3 regions of the Pelomonas margarita genome follow, and region 2 is predicted to be linked to each of the others. Evidence: riboswitches for the same ligand, from Rfam matches in the RefSeq annotation. Region 2 holds a riboswitch; each other region holds the start of a gene.
What was found. Region 2 has a riboswitch for S-adenosylhomocysteine ahead of ACG0Z3_RS11655 (MFS transporter). Riboswitches for the same ligand answer to the same signal wherever they lie in the genome.
Positions count from the first base shown of each region.

Region 1: it holds a riboswitch for S-adenosylhomocysteine, as region 2 does, so the genes downstream of both, ahcY (adenosylhomocysteinase) here and ACG0Z3_RS11655 (MFS transporter) in region 2, are expected to answer to the same signal.
Region 3: it holds a riboswitch for S-adenosylhomocysteine, as region 2 does, so the genes downstream of both, metH (methionine synthase) here and ACG0Z3_RS11655 (MFS transporter) in region 2, are expected to answer to the same signal.

Region 1 covers NZ_JBIGHW010000010.1:123,363-129,248, reverse strand. The annotation lists gene ACG0Z3_RS17505 (TonB-dependent receptor plug domain-containing protein) at 1-34, opposite strand, end outside; gene ACG0Z3_RS17500 (OmpW/AlkL family protein) at 169-783, opposite strand; gene metF (methylenetetrahydrofolate reductase [NAD(P)H]) at 913-1,764, opposite strand; gene ACG0Z3_RS17490 (TlyA family RNA methyltransferase) at 1,761-2,507, opposite strand; gene ahcY (adenosylhomocysteinase) at 2,595-4,013, opposite strand; S-adenosyl-L-homocysteine riboswitch at 4,087-4,164, opposite strand; gene ppk2 (polyphosphate kinase 2) at 4,201-5,379, opposite strand; gene ACG0Z3_RS17475 (DNA glycosylase AlkZ-like family protein) at 5,463-5,886, opposite strand, start outside.
Region 2 covers NZ_JBIGHW010000005.1:183,083-188,968, reverse strand. The annotation lists gene ACG0Z3_RS11660 (NAD(P)/FAD-dependent oxidoreductase) at 1-1,070, opposite strand, end outside; S-adenosyl-L-homocysteine riboswitch at 1,144-1,221, shown strand; gene ACG0Z3_RS11655 (MFS transporter) at 1,235-2,431, shown strand; gene ACG0Z3_RS11650 (DUF3616 domain-containing protein) at 2,428-3,330, opposite strand; gene ACG0Z3_RS11645 (aminopeptidase P family protein) at 3,327-5,144, opposite strand; gene kynA (tryptophan 2,3-dioxygenase) at 5,196-5,886, opposite strand, start outside.
Region 3 covers NZ_JBIGHW010000009.1:66,061-71,946, reverse strand. The annotation lists gene ACG0Z3_RS16335 (ABC transporter ATP-binding protein) at 1-282, opposite strand, end outside; gene ACG0Z3_RS16330 (GntR family transcriptional regulator) at 279-668, opposite strand; gene ACG0Z3_RS16325 (HD-GYP domain-containing protein) at 756-1,958, opposite strand; S-adenosyl-L-homocysteine riboswitch at 2,042-2,112, shown strand; gene metH (methionine synthase) at 2,132-4,825, shown strand; gene ACG0Z3_RS16315 (glycine zipper 2TM domain-containing protein) at 4,942-5,535, shown strand; gene ACG0Z3_RS16310 (YifB family Mg chelatase-like AAA ATPase) at 5,532-5,886, opposite strand, start outside.

The DNA of each region.
Region 1 (5,886 bases), on a different contig from region 2:
ACGGCGCGGTCAGCGCAAGGAGAAGGCGGCTCATGGCCGCGCATTCTGGAGGGCGGCCGTGAGCGTGGCTCACGTAAAGCGCTCATTTACATGAGCGCCGGTTGAGCGGTGCTGCGCGGCTCGGCGCCGCTCGGCGCCGCACCGCTCGTCATCCCCGGGAGGGGTGCCTCAGAAGCGCCAGCCCAGGCCCACGCTGGCCAGCGTCGGGTTGACCTTGAACTTGCCGGCCGAGGCGCCGTTGGAGTACACGGTCGTGCCCAGGTTCACCTTCTTCACGTCAAAGTTCAGGTAGGTGCCCTTGGTGATCTCGACGTCGGCACCCACCTGCCAGGCCAGGCCGAAGCTGTTGTGCTTGATGCCGGGCTTGAGCGCGGTGGCCACGGCCGGCGCGAACTTCACGCTGGAGAAGTTGGTGTAGTTCACGCCCACGCCGACGTAGGGGCGCACGGTGGTGTCGGGGCTGAAGTGGTACTGCAGCGTCAGCGTGGGCGGCAGGTGCTTGAGCGAGCCGATCTCGGTGCCGTTGGAATACAGACGCTGCTTCTGCGGGTAGGTCAGGATCAGCTCGGCCGCGATGTTGGGCGTCACGAAGTAGCTGAAGTCGACTTCGGGCAGGGTCTTGTTGTTGATGGACAGACCCAGGCCGGTGCTGTCCTTGTTGGCCGAGTCCAGGTGCACGGCGCGCACGCGGACCATCAGCGGGCCCTCGTTGGCCTGGGCCGGTTGCAGGGCGAGGGCGGCAACGGCGAGGGTGGCCAGACGCAGGGGGGTAGCGAACTTCATCAATGACTCCTGGTGAATGGGACGTGTCCCGATGGCAGTCATTGAACGCGCCGCCCGCCCGGCGCGATTTGAGCCAACACAAGGTGCCGCGGCGGGCGTGCCGCGCTCAGCGGGTGGCTTTGTGCTGGATCAAGCTTGTGCGCCGAGGCCGAGGCGTTGGCACAACGCCAGCGTCAGCGCGCTCTGGTTGAGCGTATAGAAGTGGATGCCCGGCGCGCCGCCGGCGATGAGCCGCTCGCACAGTCGCGTCACCACATCCAGGCCGAAGGCGCGGATGCTGGCGGCGTCGTCCATGAAGCCTTCCATCTTCATCTGCACCCAGCGCGGGATCTCGATGCCGTCGCGCTGCGCGAACTGCGCGATGCGGCCGTAGTTGTGGAAGGGCATGATGCCCGGCGTGATGGGCTGCGTGACGCCCAGGCGCCGCGCCTCGTCGACGAAGTGGAAGTAGGCGTCGGGGTTGAAGAAGAACTGCGTGATCGCACCGTCGGCGCCGACGCGCATCTTGTCGGCGAAGTGCTGCAGGTCGCGCGCCGCGTAGCGCTGCTGCGGGTGCGTCTCGGGGTACGCGGCCACCTCGATGTGCCAGTCCGGCCCCTGCCCGTTCTTTTCGAATTGGCGGATGAAGCTGACCAGCTCCGACGCGTAGCGGAACTCGCCCGCCGTGGCCGTGCCGCTGGGCAGGTCGCCGCGCAGCGCGACGACGCGGCGGATGCCGCGCTCACGGTAGGTGGCCAGGATTTCGGCGATGTTCTCGCGCGTGGAGCCCACGCAGCTCAGGTGCGGCGCAGCGTCGAAGCCGGCGCCGGCGATGTCCATGACAGCGGCCAGCGTCTTGTCGCGCGTGGAGCCGCCGGCGCCGTAGGTGACGCTGAAGTACTGGGGCTGCAGTGCACCCAGCTCCTGCACCACGGTTTTGAGCTTGTCGACGCCGACCGGCGTGTTGGGCGGGAAGAATTCGAAGGAAACGGACGTGCTCATCGGGACGCGTGTAGAAAAAATTCGCGGTTGCCATCACCGCCGGTGATGGGGCTGTCGAAGTAGTCGAGCACCTTCAGACCCAGCGCCGTGCAGGCCAGGCGCACGCGTGCCTCCAGCGCAACGTAGTCGGCCTCGTCCTTGACGAGGCCGCGCTTGTCCAGTGCCTGCGGGCCCAGCTCGAACTGCGGCTTGATGAGCAGCAGCAGGTGGCCGTGCACCTCCAGCCAGGGCAGCAGGTGCGGCAGGCTGCCCACCATGGTGATGAAGCTCAGGTCGCCCACGATGAGCGTGAAGCCGCCCGTGGGTGAGTGCGGGCGCAGTGCGTCGAGCTCGCGCACGTGCACGCCTTCCAGTGCGGTGACGCGTGGGTCTGCCTGCAGCCGCGCATGCAGCTGCCCGTGGCCCACATCCACGCCCACCACGTGGCGCACGCCGTTGGCCAGCAGGCAGTCGGTGAAGCCACCGGTGCTCTGGCCCAGGTCGAGCACGGTGTGGTCGGTCAGATCCAGGCCCGCGCGGGCCAGCGCGCCTTCCAGCTTGAGCCCGCCGCGCGACACGTAGCGCAGCTCCGCGTCGTCGGTGACGCGCAGCTGCGCCGTCTCGGGCAGGTCCTCGCCGGCCTTTTTCAGTGCGGCCCAGCCGGTGGGCGCAGCCCATTCGGCTGCGCCGTTCGCGATGAGGCGCTGGGCCACCGAGCGGGTCGGGGCCAGGCCTTGGGCGACGAGGAGCTGGTCAGCGCGCATGTCAGCGGCGCCCGGCCGCCCGAAGGCGCTGACGCGCTCCCTCGGGGGGCAGCGAACGGAGTGAGCGTGGGGGCTGCATGGCTTGGATCAGTAGCGGTAGGTGTTGGCCTTGAACGGGCCGGCCTTGCTCACGCCGATGTAGGCCGCCTGCTCGTCGGTCAGTTGCGACAGCTGCGCGTTCAGCGTGGTCAGCTGCAGCAGGGCGACCTTCTCGTCCAGGTGCTTGGGCAGCACGTAGACCTTGCCGGCTTCGTAGCGCTCCTTGTGGGCGAACAGCTCGATCTGGGCAATGGTCTGGTTGGCGAACGACGAGCTCATCACGTAGCTCGGGTGGCCCGTGCCGCAGCCCAGGTTCACCAGGCGGCCCTTGGCCAGCAGGATGATGCGCTTGCCATCCGGGAAGATGACGTGGTCGACCTGCGGCTTGATCTCGTCCCAGGTGCAGTTCTCGATGGACGCGACGTCGATCTCGTTGTCGAAGTGGCCAATGTTGCAGACGATGGCGTTGTTCTTCATCGCCTCCATGTGCTCGCGGCGGATGACGTTCTTGTTGCCTGTGGCGGTCACGAAGATGTCGGCCTTGTCGGCGGCGTATTCCATCGTCACGACGCGGTAGCCTTCCATCGCGGCCTGCAGCGCGCAGATGGGGTCGATCTCAGTCACCCAGACCTGGGCCGACAGCGCGCGCAGCGCCTGCGCCGAGCCCTTGCCCACGTCGCCGTAGCCCGCCACGACGGCGATCTTGCCGGCCACCATCACGTCGGTGGCGCGCTTGATGGCGTCCACCAGGCTTTCGCGGCAGCCGTAGAGGTTGTCGAACTTGCTCTTCGTGACGGAGTCGTTCACGTTGATGGCCCGGAACTGCAGCGTGCCCTTGGCCGCCATCTCGTTCAGGCGCAGCACGCCGGTGGTGGTTTCTTCCGTCACGCCGATGATCTCGGCCGCCTTGCGGGTGTACCAGGTGCCGTCTTCGGCAACCTTCTTCTTGATGGCGGCGAACAGGATGCGCTCTTCCTCGCTGCCGGGGTTGGCCAGCACGGACAGGTCCTTCTCGGCCTTCTGACCCAGGTGCATCAGCAGCGTCGCGTCGCCACCGTCGTCCAGGATCATGTTGGGGCCTTCGCCCGGCTCGCCCTTGCCGGCGAATTCGAAGATGCGGTGGGTGTAGTCCCAGTAGTCCTCCAGCGTCTCGCCCTTGTAGGCGAACACGGGCGTGCCGACGGCAGCAAGCGCGGCGGCGGCGTGATCCTGCGTCGAGAAGATGTTGCACGAAGCCCAGCGCACTTCGGCGCCCAGCGCCTGCAGCGTCTCGACCAGTACGGCCGTCTGGATGGTCATGTGCAGCGAGCCGGTGACGCGCGCACCCTTCAGCGGCTGCGACGCGGCGTATTCGCGCCGAATAGCCATCAGCGCCGGCATCTCGTGCTCGGCGATCTTGATTTCCTTGCGGCCCCAGTCGGCCAGCGACAGGTCCTTGACGATGTGGGCGGGGAGGTTGGCGGTCATGACGGCTCCTTCAGGGAATGAAGCCGCTGGCGCGTGCCGGAGGAGAGTACATGGCTCACCCCGACCGTCGGTCAGCGGGTGAGCGCAGTTGCAGGGTGTCTGTTCCGAGCCTGGCCTCAAGGGTGCTGAGGTTGCAACGCTCCTCGGAAGCCACAGATTCTAGCGATGCTCGGCGTCGCGTGCGCGCTCAGCTCGCGCCACCCCCTGCCAACAAATCGTCGCCCGGCATGGAAACGAGTGCCGGCCGCCCGACGATGAGCGGGTCCACGGCGCCCACGCGCTCGGGTTTGCGCTCGGCGTAGGGCAGGCGGTTCAGCACGAAGCGCATCGCGTTCAGGCGTGCGCGCTTCTTGCAATCGCTCTTGATGACGGTCCAGGGCGCGTCGGACGTGTCGCAGTGCAGGAACATCGCCTCCTTGGCGCGTGTGTAGTCGTCCCACTTGTCCAGGCTGGCCATGTCGATGGGGCTGAGCTTCCACTGCTTGAGCGGGTGCAGCTTGCGCTCCTTGAAGCGGCGGCGCTGCTCGGCGCGGCTGACCGAGAACCAGAATTTGAACAGGTGGATGCCCGAGCGCACCAGTTGGCGCTCGAACTCCGGCGTCTGGCGCAGGAACTCCTGGTATTCCGTCTCGGAGCAAAAGCCCATGACCCGCTCGACGCCGGCACGGTTGTACCAGCTGCGGTCGAACAGCACGATCTCGCCGGCTGTCGGCAGGTGGGACACGTAGCGCTGGAAGTACCACTGGCCGCGTTCCACCTCGCTGGGCTTCTCCAGTGCCACGACGCGGGCGCCGCGCGGGTTGAGGTGCTCCATGAAGCGCTTGATGGTGCCGCCCTTGCCGGCCGCGTCGCGCCCCTCGAAGAGGATGACGACGCGTGCGCCGGTTTCCTTCACCCAGGCCTGCAGCTTCAGAAGTTCCATTTGCAGCCGGTACTTCTGTTTCTCGTAGTTCCTGCGCGAGAGCAGGTTCTTGTACGGATAGCCGCCCTGGCGCCAGCGCGGGTTCAACGCAGTGTCGACGTCCGCCTCCGCCTCGGGGGTGATGGCGTCCTCGTGCTGGCGCAGCGCGCGACGCAGATGGCGGCGCTCGTCGGGCGAGCTGCCGTCCAGCAGCGTGGCCAGATCCTCCGCCAGTGCCTGCGGGCCGGCATCGCCCTGCTGGTGGCGGCGTAGCAGCTCGGCCAGCGTCTCGCTGCCCATGGCCTGGTGGCGCGTGGTGGCGCGGGCGACGCGGTGCTTCTCCAGCCCGGCCGCATCCAGCCGGGGCGAGGTGTCGCCGGCCGTGGTGCGGCGGGCGCTGCTGCGTCGCGGGGTCGGGCGAGCGGGGTCGGCGCTGCGGGCGCGGGGCGGGGTGGGCATAGGCATCGCTCCTCTTGATGACGGTTGGATGACGATGCTGCGCGCGGCCGTGCCGGCCCGGCTTGATCGCGGTCAAGACCGTGGGGGCTTCAGCCGCCCAGGCCGAGGAAGTCGTGCAGGCGTGCCACCTCGGCGTCCAGCGCCGGAGCAAAGGCGGCCTCGCGCGGCGGCTTGCCGGCCACATAGCCGACGTCGACCGTCAGCGCGCCGCCTTTCACGCTGGCATTGGCCCAGCCGATGACCTGGTCGCGCCACAACAGCGGCAGCGCGTAGTGGCCGCGCACCCGCTTGGGCGCCGGTGTGTAGGCCTCGAAGCGATAGGCCCAGCCCCACAGCAGCTCGAAGCGGCGGCGGTCCCACACCACGGGGTCGAAGGGCGCCAGCAGCCGCACCTGCGTCGGGATGCGCCAGCCTTGCCGGGGGTCTTCGTCGGCGGGCCAGTACCAGTCCACGCCGTCCACGTGGGCATGTGCCAGCCGCGCCTTGGCCCGGGCCAGCGTGGGCTTGCGCAGC
Region 2 (5,886 bases):
GCGACGTCCTCGGCCAGCGCGAGCGCGGCCGTCAGCCCGGGCGACTCGATGCCGAACAGCTGCACCAGGCCCGGCGTGCCGGTGTCGATGCGGAAGTCCGGCGCGGCCTCGCCCGGGCCACCCAGCTTGGGCCGGATGCCGCTGTAGGCCGGCTGCAGCGCGCCGGCCGGCAGGCCGGGCCAGTAGCCGCGCACCTCGGCCTCGAACGCAGGTGCCAGCGCCGGGTCGACGGCGTAGGCCAGCGTGGCGGGGTCGGTGTCGGGCAGCCACTGCACATCGGGGCCGAAGCGCGCCTGGCCGCCCAGGTCCAGTGTCAGGTGCACGCCCAGGCCGCCGTCCACCGGCAGCGGGTAGATCAGGCGCGAGAAGGGCGCCCGCCCGGCCAGCGAGAAGTAGTGGCCACGCGCGAAACGCAAGGCCGGCGCCGGTGTGCCCAGCGACGCCGCCACCTGCGCTGCGAACAGCCCCGCCGCGTTGATGACGACCCGCGCCCCTATCGCGAAGTCGCTGCCGACCTGCAGCCGCCAGCCGTCGCCGTCACGCCGGCCGCCGGTCACCGGGCTGGCCAGCGCCAGCATGGCGCCGGCCTGCTCGGCATCGCCCAGCAGCGCCGTCATCAGGCCATGGCTGTCGACGATGCCGCTGGACGGCGACAGCAGCGCGCCTGCGGCCTGCAGCGCGGGCTCCAGGGCCAGCGTTTCGGCGCGTGCCAGCAGGCGCAGATCGTCCACGCCGTTGGCGGCGCCGCTGGCGGCGAGCGCTTGCAGCCGCACGACGTCCTCGGGCCGTGTCGCGACGACCAGCTTGCCGCAGCGCCGGTGCGCGATGCCCCGCGCAGCGCAATAGTCGTACAGCAGTGCCTTGCCGCGCACGCACAGCCGCGCCTTCAGGCTGCCGGCCGGGTAGTAGAGCCCGGCGTGGATGACCTCGCTGTTGCGCGACGAGATGCCGGTGCCGATGGCGCCGGCCGCTTCGATCACGACGACCTCACGGCCGCGCAGCGCCAGTTCGCGCGCGATGGCCAGGCCCACGACGCCCGCGCCGATGACGGCAATGTCCACTTGATCCATGCCGGTGAGCCTAGCACCCGACCCCGAGCCCGGCAGGATCCTAGAATCCGGCCACACCGCGTGGCGGTGACGTCCCGCCGAGGGGTGCTGCGACGGAGCCCGGTCTCCGCCACGCTCGGTGCCGACGACGGGACAAGGGCGCCCTCTGTGAACCAGGGCTGTTCGTGTCTGCTATCCCTCCTTCCGCGTCCATACGCACCATCCTGCCGTTGGCCTTCGTCACAGGCGTCAGCATGGCCGCGATGGATCTCTACCTGCCCGCCGTGCCCGCCTTGCAGCTGGGCATGGGTATCAGCGTGTCGTTGGCTCAGGCCACCGTGGCCGTCTACCTCGCCGGCCTGGCCGGCGCGCAGCTGCTATGGGGCGAGCTGCTGAACCGGCTGGGCCCGCGCCGGTGCCTGCAGATCGGCCTGGCGCTGCTGGCGCTGACCAGTCTGGGCTGCGCGATGGCGCCGGGCATCGAGTGGCTGCTGCTGTGCCGGCTGCTGCAGGGCGTGGCGGCGGCGGCGGCCACCGTCGTGGCGCCCACTGTCGTGCGCGCCACGCTGGGCGATGCCGATGTCGTGCGCGGCATCGCCGCCATCTCGATGGTGGAAGCCATCGTGCCGGCGGCCGGCCCCGTGCTGGGCGCGCTGATGCTGCAGGTGGTGGACTGGCGCGGCACCTTCTGGGTGCTGGCGGCGCTGTCGCTGCTGGTGTTGCCCTGGGTGGTGAAGATCGCGCCGCGCGAGCTGCCCGGGCTCAACCTTGACCACGATGCCAGCTACGCCACCATCCTGCGCAACCGCAGCTACCTGCGCCTGGCCCTGTCGCATGCGCTGTGCATCGGCGCGCTGCTGACCTTCCTGGCCAGTGCGCCGCAGCTGCTGCACCACGCGCTGGGCCTGGGCCCGCAGGCCTTCCCGCTGCTGCAGGTGCTGGGCGTGGGCTCGTTCATGCTGGGTGCGTCGCAGTCAGGTCGGCTGTCAAAGCGTCTGGGCCATGCGCGCATCGTGCGGCTGGGGGCCTCGCTGCAGGTACTGGCCTGTGGGCTGGCGCTGGCCGGCGCCGCTTTGGGCATGCTGACCTACGCGGCGGTGGCGGCCTACTGGATGTGCTTCTGCGGCGCGTTGGCTCTGCGGGGGCCGGCCACCTTTGTCGACGCGCTGGCCGTGCCGCCCGCGCAGATGGGCCGTGCGACGGCGCTGCTGGTGCTGGCGTTGCTGGCGGCCGGGGCCCTGGGCACGCAGCTGGTGGCGCCCTTCCTGGATGGCGATGCCGGCGCGGTGCCGGTGTTCTGCGGCGTGGGGCTGCAGCTGCTGGTGAGCGCGGCACTGGTGTGGCGTTATCCGGCCGTGCAGGCGGTGCCGGGGCGTGCCTAAGGCCTGATCTCGACAGCGCGAAAGCGCTGGCGCGCTTCGGGGAGGTCCTTGTGCAGCGAGCCATCGTCGCTGAGCAGCGTCAAGCGGCCGTCAGGCCAGGCGAACAGGCCTTCGGGGCGCAGGTCGCCCAGGTCCAGCGACGTGGCCTGTGGGGTGTCGCCCGCGCGCCCGGTCCAGTGAAAAAGCTGGAAGCGGCCGCCATCGCCCGGCAGGCCGGCGGCGATCAGGTAGCTGCCGTTGGCCAGCCGCTCCAGGCTGCGCACGCCCAGGCCGGCCAGATCCAGCGTGAGCGCGCTGCCGAAGCGTGCCGGCCCGCCGCCGGGCACGACGAGCTCAGCCGGGTTCAGCAGCGGGATCAGCAGCGCGCGGCCCCGGTGCAGCGGGTTGCGCAGGCCGATCAGCAGGCTGCCCTGCGGCCCTTCGGCCAGGCCCTCGATGTTGAAGCCGCCGGGCAGTTCGGGTGCCAGCCGGGCTGCGTCGGCCAGCTTCAGTGCAGCCAGCGCGGGCGATGCGATCAGGTCGTCCAGCAGCCGCGTGTAGGGCGTGCCGACGGCGCGCACGGTGGGGCCGGCGCCGATGTCGGTAGCGAAGAAGCGCTGCCGGTCCTCACGCACCTTGCCCTTGGCGTTGCGGGCATGCGAGGCAATCCAGTAGAGGCGGCTGCCGACGCGGGCTGCGCCTTCGAGGTCGGCTTCCTTGCGGGCGCCCAGGAAGGCGCTGAGGTCCACCTCACGCACCGCGGCAGGCAGGCCCCGGCGGTAGATGACGAGGCGGTTGTGCTCGTCGTTGGCGACGACGAAGTGCGCGTCGTCCAGCGCGATGCCGGCCGACGCGTCGCTCAGGCCCACATGCTGCACGGCCGAGCCGGCCACCAGCGCGAGGGCCAGCGCGGCCATCATGCAGCCAGCGGCTCGGTGCGGGCCAGCAGCCAGGCCAGTGCCGCGCCGCTCACCAGTGGCTGTAGGCGCTCGCGCACGGTGGCGTGGTAGCTGTTCAGCCAGACAAGTTCGTCAGCGCGCATCAGGCTCAGGTCGATGCAGCGCGTATCGATAGGGCACAGCGTCAGCGTCTCGAAGGCCAGCATCTCGCCGAAGGCGTTGTGCTCGGGTGTGTCGATGGCCACGTTGAGCACCAGGTTCTCGATGCGCACACCCCACTGGCCAGGCCGGTACAGGCCGGGTTCGATGGACGTGATCATGCCGGGCTCCATCGCCATCGTGGGCTCGGGGATGGCTTTGCTGATGCTCTGCGGGCCCTCGTGCACGTTCATGAAGTAGCCCACGCCGTGACCGGTGCCGTGGCCGTAGTCCAGGCCGTGCTGCCACAGCGGCGCGCGGGCTATGGCGTCCAGCATGGGGCTCAGCGTGCCGCGCGGAAAGCGCGTGGCGGACAGCGCGATGGTGCCCTTGAGCACCAGCGTGTAGTCGCGCTTCTGCGCGGCGCTGACGCTGCCGATGGGCCACACGCGGGTGATGTCGGTCGTGCCGCCCAGGTACTGGCCGCCGGAGTCGATCAGCAGCAGGCCGTCGCCGTCGATGTGGGCGAAGGACTCGGGCAGCGCGCGGTAGTGGGGCAGGGCGCCGTTGGCCTGCCAGCCGGCGATGGTGGAGAACGACAGCCCCACGAAGCCGGGGCGCTTGCGGCGCGCGGCGGTGAGGCGCTCGTCCACGTCCAGCTCGCTCCAGCGCTCGCCACGCGCGAGCGAGGCCTCGAACTCGGCGTAGAACTCGCACATGGCTGCGCCGTCCTCGGCCATGGCCTGGCGGATGAAGACGGCCTCGGCCGGGGTCTTGCGGCTCTTGAACAGCGTGCTGGGGTTGATCTGCTCGATCAGTTTCACGCCGGCTGGCGCGGCCTCACGCAGGCCCAGCGTGACGCGGCGGGGGTCGATCAGCAGCGCGGCCTGCGCCGGCAGTGCGGCCAGCGCGCCGGCAGCCTCGCCGTACGGCGCGAGCTGGATGCCGTCGGCCGCCAGGCGCGCGCTCAGGTCGGCGGGAACCTTGCCGTCGGCGATGAAAAGGCGGCCACCGGCCGCATCCAGCAGCAGGTGGGCGATGAAGACGGGGTTGCACTCCACGTCGCTGCCGCGCAGGTTCAGCAGCCAGGCGACGTCGTCGACGGTGGACACCAGGTGGTGCGTGGCGCCGATGCCGGCCATGGCCGCGCGCACGCGGGCCAGCTTGTCGACACGCGTGACGGCGGCCTGCGGCGGCAGGTGCTCGTAGACGGGCTCGGTGGGCAGGCCGGGGCGGTCGTCCCAGGCCTGCTGGACCAGGTCCAGGTCGGTGCGCAGCGCAACGCCCTTGGCGCTCAGGCCGGCGCGTAGCGCCTTGGCAAGCGCCAGACCCAGCACCTGGCCGTCGACGGCCAGGGCCTGACCGGGCTGCAGGTGGGTGGCGATCCAGTCGATGTACTGCGTGGAGGCGCCGGACGTGGTTTTCTCCAGCGCGATGCCGCTGCCGGCCAGCTGCACCTCGGCCTGTGCCCAGTAGCGGCTGTCGGCGAACAGCGCGGCGCCGTCCCGCGTGACGACCAGGTTGCCCATGGAGCCAGTGAAACCGGAGGCCCATTCCCGGCCCTGCCAGCGCTGCGGCAGGTACTCGGAGAGGTGCGGGTCGGCGGACGGCACCAGCACGGCGTGGGTGCCGGTGGCGATCAGGGCATCGCGCAGGCGTTCGATGCGTAGGCGGGTGGTGGAGGTTCGGGCGTCCATGGTGGCGGACCTTGTCGGCAGCAACGGTGCGCCGATTCTAGGTTTGGGCCCTCAGAGCTCCGTTCGTAATGCCCACAGTTCCGGGAAGAGCACCACCTCCAGCATCTTGCGCAGGTAGCTGACGCCGCCGGTGCCGCCGGTGCCGCGCTTGAAGCCGATGACGCGCTCCACCGTCGTGACATGGCGGAAGCGCCAGAGCCGGAACGCATCTTCCAAGTCCACCAGCTCCTCGCCCATTTGGTAGAGGTCCCAGTGCTGCTGCGGCGCGCGGTAGACGGTGAGCCAGGCGTCCTTGACGCCGTCGGCGGCGGCGTAGGGCTGTGTCCAGTCGCGCTGCGTGTGCGAGGCCGGCACGGCGATGCCGCGGCGGGCCATCAGCTGCAGCACCTCGTCGTACAACGACGGGGCCTCGTAGGCGGCCTGCACCTGGGCCAGCAGGTCGGCGCGGTGCTCGTGGGGCTTGAGCATGGCCGGGTTCTTGTTGCCCAGCATGAACTCGATGCGCCGGTACTGCGCGCTCTGGAAGCCGCTGCTCTTGGCGAGGTAGGGACGGATGGCGCTGTACTCGGGCGGTGTCATCGTGGCCAGCACATCCCAGGCATGCACGAGCTGTTCCATGATGCGCGAGACGCGCGCCAACATCTTGAAGGCCTCGGGCAGACGTTCCGCCGCGACGTGGGCGACCGCCGCCTGCAGCTCGTGAAGCATCAGCTTCATCCACAGCTCCGAGGTCTGGTGCTGC
Region 3 (5,886 bases), on a different contig from region 2:
CGTGGCGTGCGGGAACAGCCGCATGTCGTCGCTGACGAAGCCCACGTCGGCCTTGGCAGCGGCCTGCTCGCGTGGCATGGCTTGGCCCAGCAGCCGCACCTCGCCAGCGTCGGCCGTCAGCAGCCCCATCAGTAGCCGGATGGTGGTGCTCTTGCCGGCGCCGTTGGGGCCGACGAGGCCCATGATCTGACCGGGCGCCAGGCGCAGCGACACGTCGTTCAGCGTGAAGAAGGGGAAGGCCTTGCTCACGCCGGTCATCTCGAAAACGGGGGACGCGCTCATGCCGCGGGCTCCTGGGTGGTCAGCGCATGGCGCAGTCGGTCTAGCAGGTCCTGCTCGGGCAGGGCCAGCGAACGGGCGATCTCAGCGGCCGCGCACAGGTGCTCGTCCAGCTGCGCCAGCCGCATGTCCACGGCCAGACCCTGGGCGTCGGCGACGAAGGAGCCCTTGCCGTGGCGGGTCACGATGACGCCCTCGGCCTCCAGGTCCAGGTAGGCCCGCTTCACCGTGATGACGCTGACCTTCAGGTCAGCCGCCAGCGCACGGATGGACGGCAGCTCCTTGCCCGGCGGCCAGTCTCCGGCGGCCACGCGCTGGCGGATCTGCTCAGTGATCTGCAGATACATCGGCCGCGCGTCGACCTGGGAGATGAGGAGGCTGCTGTGCATATTGTGTATACACAGAATATCTTCCTGGCCGTGTGAACGCAAGCCCACTGACGGATGGGGCTGAGCGCCGGGCGGCTGGGCGAGGGGCTACAGCTTCAGCAATGCGTCCAGGTTGACCCGCAGCTTCAGCTCCACCGGCGCGAGGCTGGCGGCAATGGCCTGCGTGGCCAGTCGGGTGTCGCGCGGCACGGGGGTGGACAGTGGGCTGCCGCTCTTGCCGATCAGCACCGCCACCAGCGGCTCGTTGGCGCTGTAGCCGCGCTTGAACACCATGCCCACCTCGCCGTTGGCCAGCCGCACGATGGTGCCGGGCGGGTACAGGCCTACGGCCTTGATGAGGGCGGCGCCGGCCTCGTCAGGCTGGCCCAGTTCGTCCAGGAACACGGCGCGGGCCGCCGAGGCGCCGCTCATGGCCGTGCGGCTGCGGCGCGGGGACAGACGGGCGCCGAACAGGTCGATGCGGCGCAGCAGCCGCGCGAGCTTCTCGCCGTCGCTGCGGGCGGCCAGCGGGCCGGGGCCGGCGTCGTGGTGCAGGCGCACAGCGGTCAGCCAGACCTCGTCGGTCACACCGGCCTGGGCCAGCCGCTGCGCGGCGCGCTCGCCGTGGGCGCTGAGCGCGTGGCGCTGGGTGGGCGTGGCGCGGTCGGTCTGGCTGGCTAGGCGGTCATGCGCGGTGCTGGCACCGAGGTTCATCGTCAGCGCGGCGTTGTGCAGCGTCTCGCGCAGCGGCGCGGGCAGTTGCAGCTGCTGGGCGACGAGTTCGCACAGCGCCAGCGTCAGCAGCGCGTGGCGGGCGCTGTAGTCCTCGAAGGCCTGGCTGGTCTCGAACACCAGCAGCATCAGCGTGGCGTCGGGCTGGGCGTGCAGGCGCTTCAGCGCGGCGTCGCGCAGCAGGGCCACGCGGGCGGGGAAGTCGTTGTGCTCGCCATCGCGCAGCAGGTGGTGGGTGTGCAGCAGCAGGTCCGACCAGGCCTCCCGCGCGCCTGGCTCCGGCCGAGGGGCGGACGGCGGCTCCAGGCGGAAGCTGGCGTCGGCCTTGGCGATGTCGGCGATTGGCACGTCCTGCATCACCAGCGTGTCCAGCCGGTGGGCCAGCGCGCGCTGGTATTCCACGGTGTCTGCCGTGTTGACCCAGGCGCCGCCGGCCATGAGGCTGCGCACCAACGGCGAGTCGCGCAGCACTTGGCCGCGTGCGAACAGCAGCTTGCCGCCAGCGTCGAACAGGTCGTAGGGCAGCGTCATGCCCAGGCGCAGCGTGTGGGCGGGCAGGGGAATGAGGTCGGCGGCCATGGCGCCGCGGATTCTGCGGGGCCTTCGGGGGCTGCGACCCGCTCTTGAGCCCTGGCGAAGGCCTCGCTGCGTAGAATTCCCGGCTCTCCGAGGAGCGCTGCGACGGGTGTTCGGCCTGCCAGGCTCGGATATCGACGAACGGCGCTCATCGACCCTCAGCCCGAGCCGCCTCGATGACCATTTCGCCGCCCCCCCTGAAGCTCTCCGGCCTGGAGCCTGTCGCCATTGGCGAGGGCTCGCTGTTCGTCAATATCGGCGAGCGCACCAACGTCACCGGTTCCAAGGCCTTCGCCCGAATGATCCTGGCCGGCCAGTTCGAGGAGGCGCTGGCCGTGGCCCGCCAGCAGGTGGAGAACGGCGCCCAGGTCATCGACGTGAACATGGACGAGGCCATGCTGGACAGCCAGGCCGCCATGGTGCGCTTCCTGAACCTGATGGCCAGCGAGCCCGAGATCGCCCGCGTGCCGGTGATGGTGGACTCGTCCAAGTGGAGCGTCATTGAGGCGGGCCTGAAGTGCATCCAGGGCAAGGGCATCGTCAACTCCATCTCGCTGAAGGAAGGCGAGGACGAGTTCCGGCGCCAGGCGCGGCTGGTGAAGCGCTACGGCGCGGCGGCCGTCGTCATGGCGTTCGACGAGCAGGGCCAGGCCGACACCTTCGCCCGCAAGACCGAGATCTGCGCGCGGGCCTACCGCGTCCTCGTCGACGAGGTGGACTTCCCGCCCGAGGACATCATCTTCGACCCCAACATCTTCGCGATCGCGACGGGCATCGAGGAGCACGACAACTACGCGGTGGACTTCATCGAGGCTACGCGCTGGATCAAGCAGAACCTGCCCGGGGCGAAGGTGTCGGGCGGCGTGTCCAACGTGTCGTTCAGCTTCCGCGGCAACGAGCCGGTGCGCGAGGCCATCCACACGGTGTTCCTGTACCACGCCATCCAGGCGGGCATGGACATGGGCATCGTCAACGCTGGCATGGTGGGCGTCTATGACGACCTGGACGCCGAGCTGCGCGAGCGCGTTGAAGACGTGGTGCTGAACCGCCGGCCCGATGCGGGCGAGCGCCTGATCGAGATCGCCGACCGCGCCAAGAGCGCCGGCAAGGACGACTCGGCCCGCCTGGCCTGGCGCGCCGGTGACGTCAACGCGCGGCTGAGCCATGCGCTGGTGCATGGCATCACCGACTTCATCGTGGCCGACACCGAGGAGGCCTGGCAGGCCATCAGCGCCAGCGGCGGCCGGCCGCTGCACGTCATCGAGGGCCCGCTGATGGCCGGCATGAACGTGGTGGGCGACCTGTTCGGCCAGGGCAAGATGTTCCTGCCTCAGGTGGTGAAGAGCGCCCGCGTGATGAAGGGCGCCGTTGCCCACCTCGTGCCCTACATCGAAGAAGAAAAGCGCCAGCTGGAAGCGGCCGGTGGCGACGTGAAACCCAAGGGCAAGATCGTCATCGCCACCGTCAAGGGCGATGTGCACGACATCGGCAAGAACATCGTCACGGTGGTCCTGCAGTGCAACAACTACGAGGTCGTGAACATGGGCGTCATGGTGCCGGCCCAGGACATCCTGCGCAAAGCGAAGGAAGAGGGCGCCGACATCATCGGCCTGTCCGGCCTCATCACGCCCAGCCTCGAAGAGATGCAGCACGTCGCCGCCGAGATGCAGCGCGACGACTACTTCCGGTCGCGCCACATGCCGCTGCTGATCGGCGGCGCCACCACCAGCCGCGTGCACACCGCCGTCAAGATCTCGCCGCACTACGACGGCCCGGTGGTCTATGTGCCCGACGCGTCGCGCGCCGTGGGCGTGTGCTCGGAGCTGCTGTCCGACGAGCGCGCGTCCGCCTACATCGCCGAGCTGAAGGCCGACATCGAGAAGACCCGCGCCCTGCACGCCGGCAAGAAGCAGACGCCGCTGGTCACACTGGCCGCCGCCCGCGCCAACGCCGCGCCGCTGGACTTGAGCCGCGTGCCGCCCGCCCCGAAGTTCACCGGGCGTCGCGTGCTGAAGAATCTGGACCTGGCCGAGCTGGCCAAGTACATCGACTGGGGCCCGTTCTTCCAGACCTGGGACCTGGCCGGCCCCTACCCGGCCATCCTGGACGACGAGATCGTCGGCACCGAGGCGCGCAAGGTGTTGGCCGATGCGCAGGCCATGTTGAAAAAGATCATCGACGGCCGCTGGCTGCAGGCGCACGCGGTGTTCGGCCTCTACCCGGCGGCCCGTGAGGGCGACGACATCGCCATCCACAGCGAACCGCCCATGACCTGGCGCGGCCTGCGCATGCAGTCCGAGCGTCCGGTCGTCGATGGCCAGAAGCGCCCCAACCGCTGCCTGTCCGACTTCGTGGCTGAGCAGGGCGACCACATCGGCTTGTTCGCCGTGACGGCCGGCCTGGGCGTGGACAAGAAGGAAGCGCAGTTCCTGGCCGCACATGACGACTACTCGTCCATCATGCTGAAGGCGCTGGCCGACCGCCTCGCCGAAGCTGCGGCTGAGTGGCTGCACGAGCGCGTGCGCCGCGAGTTCTGGGGCTATGCGCCGGGCGAGGCGCTGAGCAACGAGGCGCTGATCGCCGAGCAGTACAGCGGCATCCGCCCGGCGCCGGGCTACCCGGCCTGCCCGGACCACCTCGCCAAGGCCGACCTGTTCAAGGTGCTGGCGCCGGACGAGATCGGCATGGGCCTGACCGACAGCATGGCCATGACGCCAGCCGCCAGCGTCAGCGGCTTCTACCTGGCGCACCCGGATGCGGCCTACTTCAACGTTGGCCGCATCGGCGACGACCAGCTGGCCGACTGGGCCGCGCGCTGCGGCCTGAGCGAGGCCGACGCGCGCCGTGCGCTGGCGCCGCTGCTGGGCTGATCCCGCTCCCGAAGCATCTGCTTACCTTGCGGCCGGCGGGCCAGGGCGCTGTCCTACAGGGGCGCCCGGCGGCGCTGGGCATGCTGACGGCATCTCAAGAACCGTTGGAGTTCCGCATGTCCACTGCCCCCATCAAGGCCCCCCAGATCGTTGCCGGCGTTGCCGTCGTGATGGCGCTGCTCGGCGGCGCCTACGCGGTGGGCCGCTCGCAAGGCGTCGACAGCCCGCCGCCGGCCCAACTGGCCGACGCCCCCGCCGCCACCGGCCCGCAGCGGCAGGCGGCGGCTGATCTGCCGCGTGAACACAGCCGGGAAGACGCCTCGCGCGAGCCGGCGCGCACCGCGCCCGTCGCCGCCAAGCCCGTGGCCGCGGCGCTGTGCCAGGGCTGCGCCCGCGTGACCGCCGTGCACACCGAAACCCGCCGCGGCGAGGCCAGCGGCGTGGGTGCCGTGGGCGGCGCCGTCGTCGGCGGCCTGCTGGGCAACATGGTGGGCGGCGGCAACGGCAAGAAGCTGGCCACCGTGGCCGGCGCCGTGGGCGGCGGCTATGCCGGCAACGAGATCGAGAAGAACCAGAAAAGCTTCACGGTCTGGGTGGTGCAGGTGGAAGAGCGCGACGGCCGCACGCGCCGCTTCGAGCGCCGCGCCGACCCGGGCCTGCGCGTGGGTGAAGAGGTGCGGCTGAGCGAAAACGGCTTCAGTCGCGTCTAAGCGGCGCCGGGCAGCGCGCGGCGCAGCTGGATGGCTTCGGCCACATGGGCCGTGCCGATGAGCTCGGCGCCCGCCAGGTCGGCCACGGTGCGTGCCACGCGCAGCACGCGGTGGAAGCTGCGGGCCGACCAGCCCAGCTTCTCCGCCGAGCGCTCCAGCAGCGCCTTGGCGGCGGGCTCCAGCACGGCGTGGGTGCCCAGGCCCTGCGCCTGCAGCTGGGCGTTGGCCGTGCCCTGGCGCGCCGTCGCCCGCTCGCGCGCGGCCGCCACGCGCCGGGCCACGGCGGCGCTGGGTTCGCCGGGGGCCAGGTCCTGCAGCTCGCGTGGCGGGATCACGGGCACCTCGACGAGC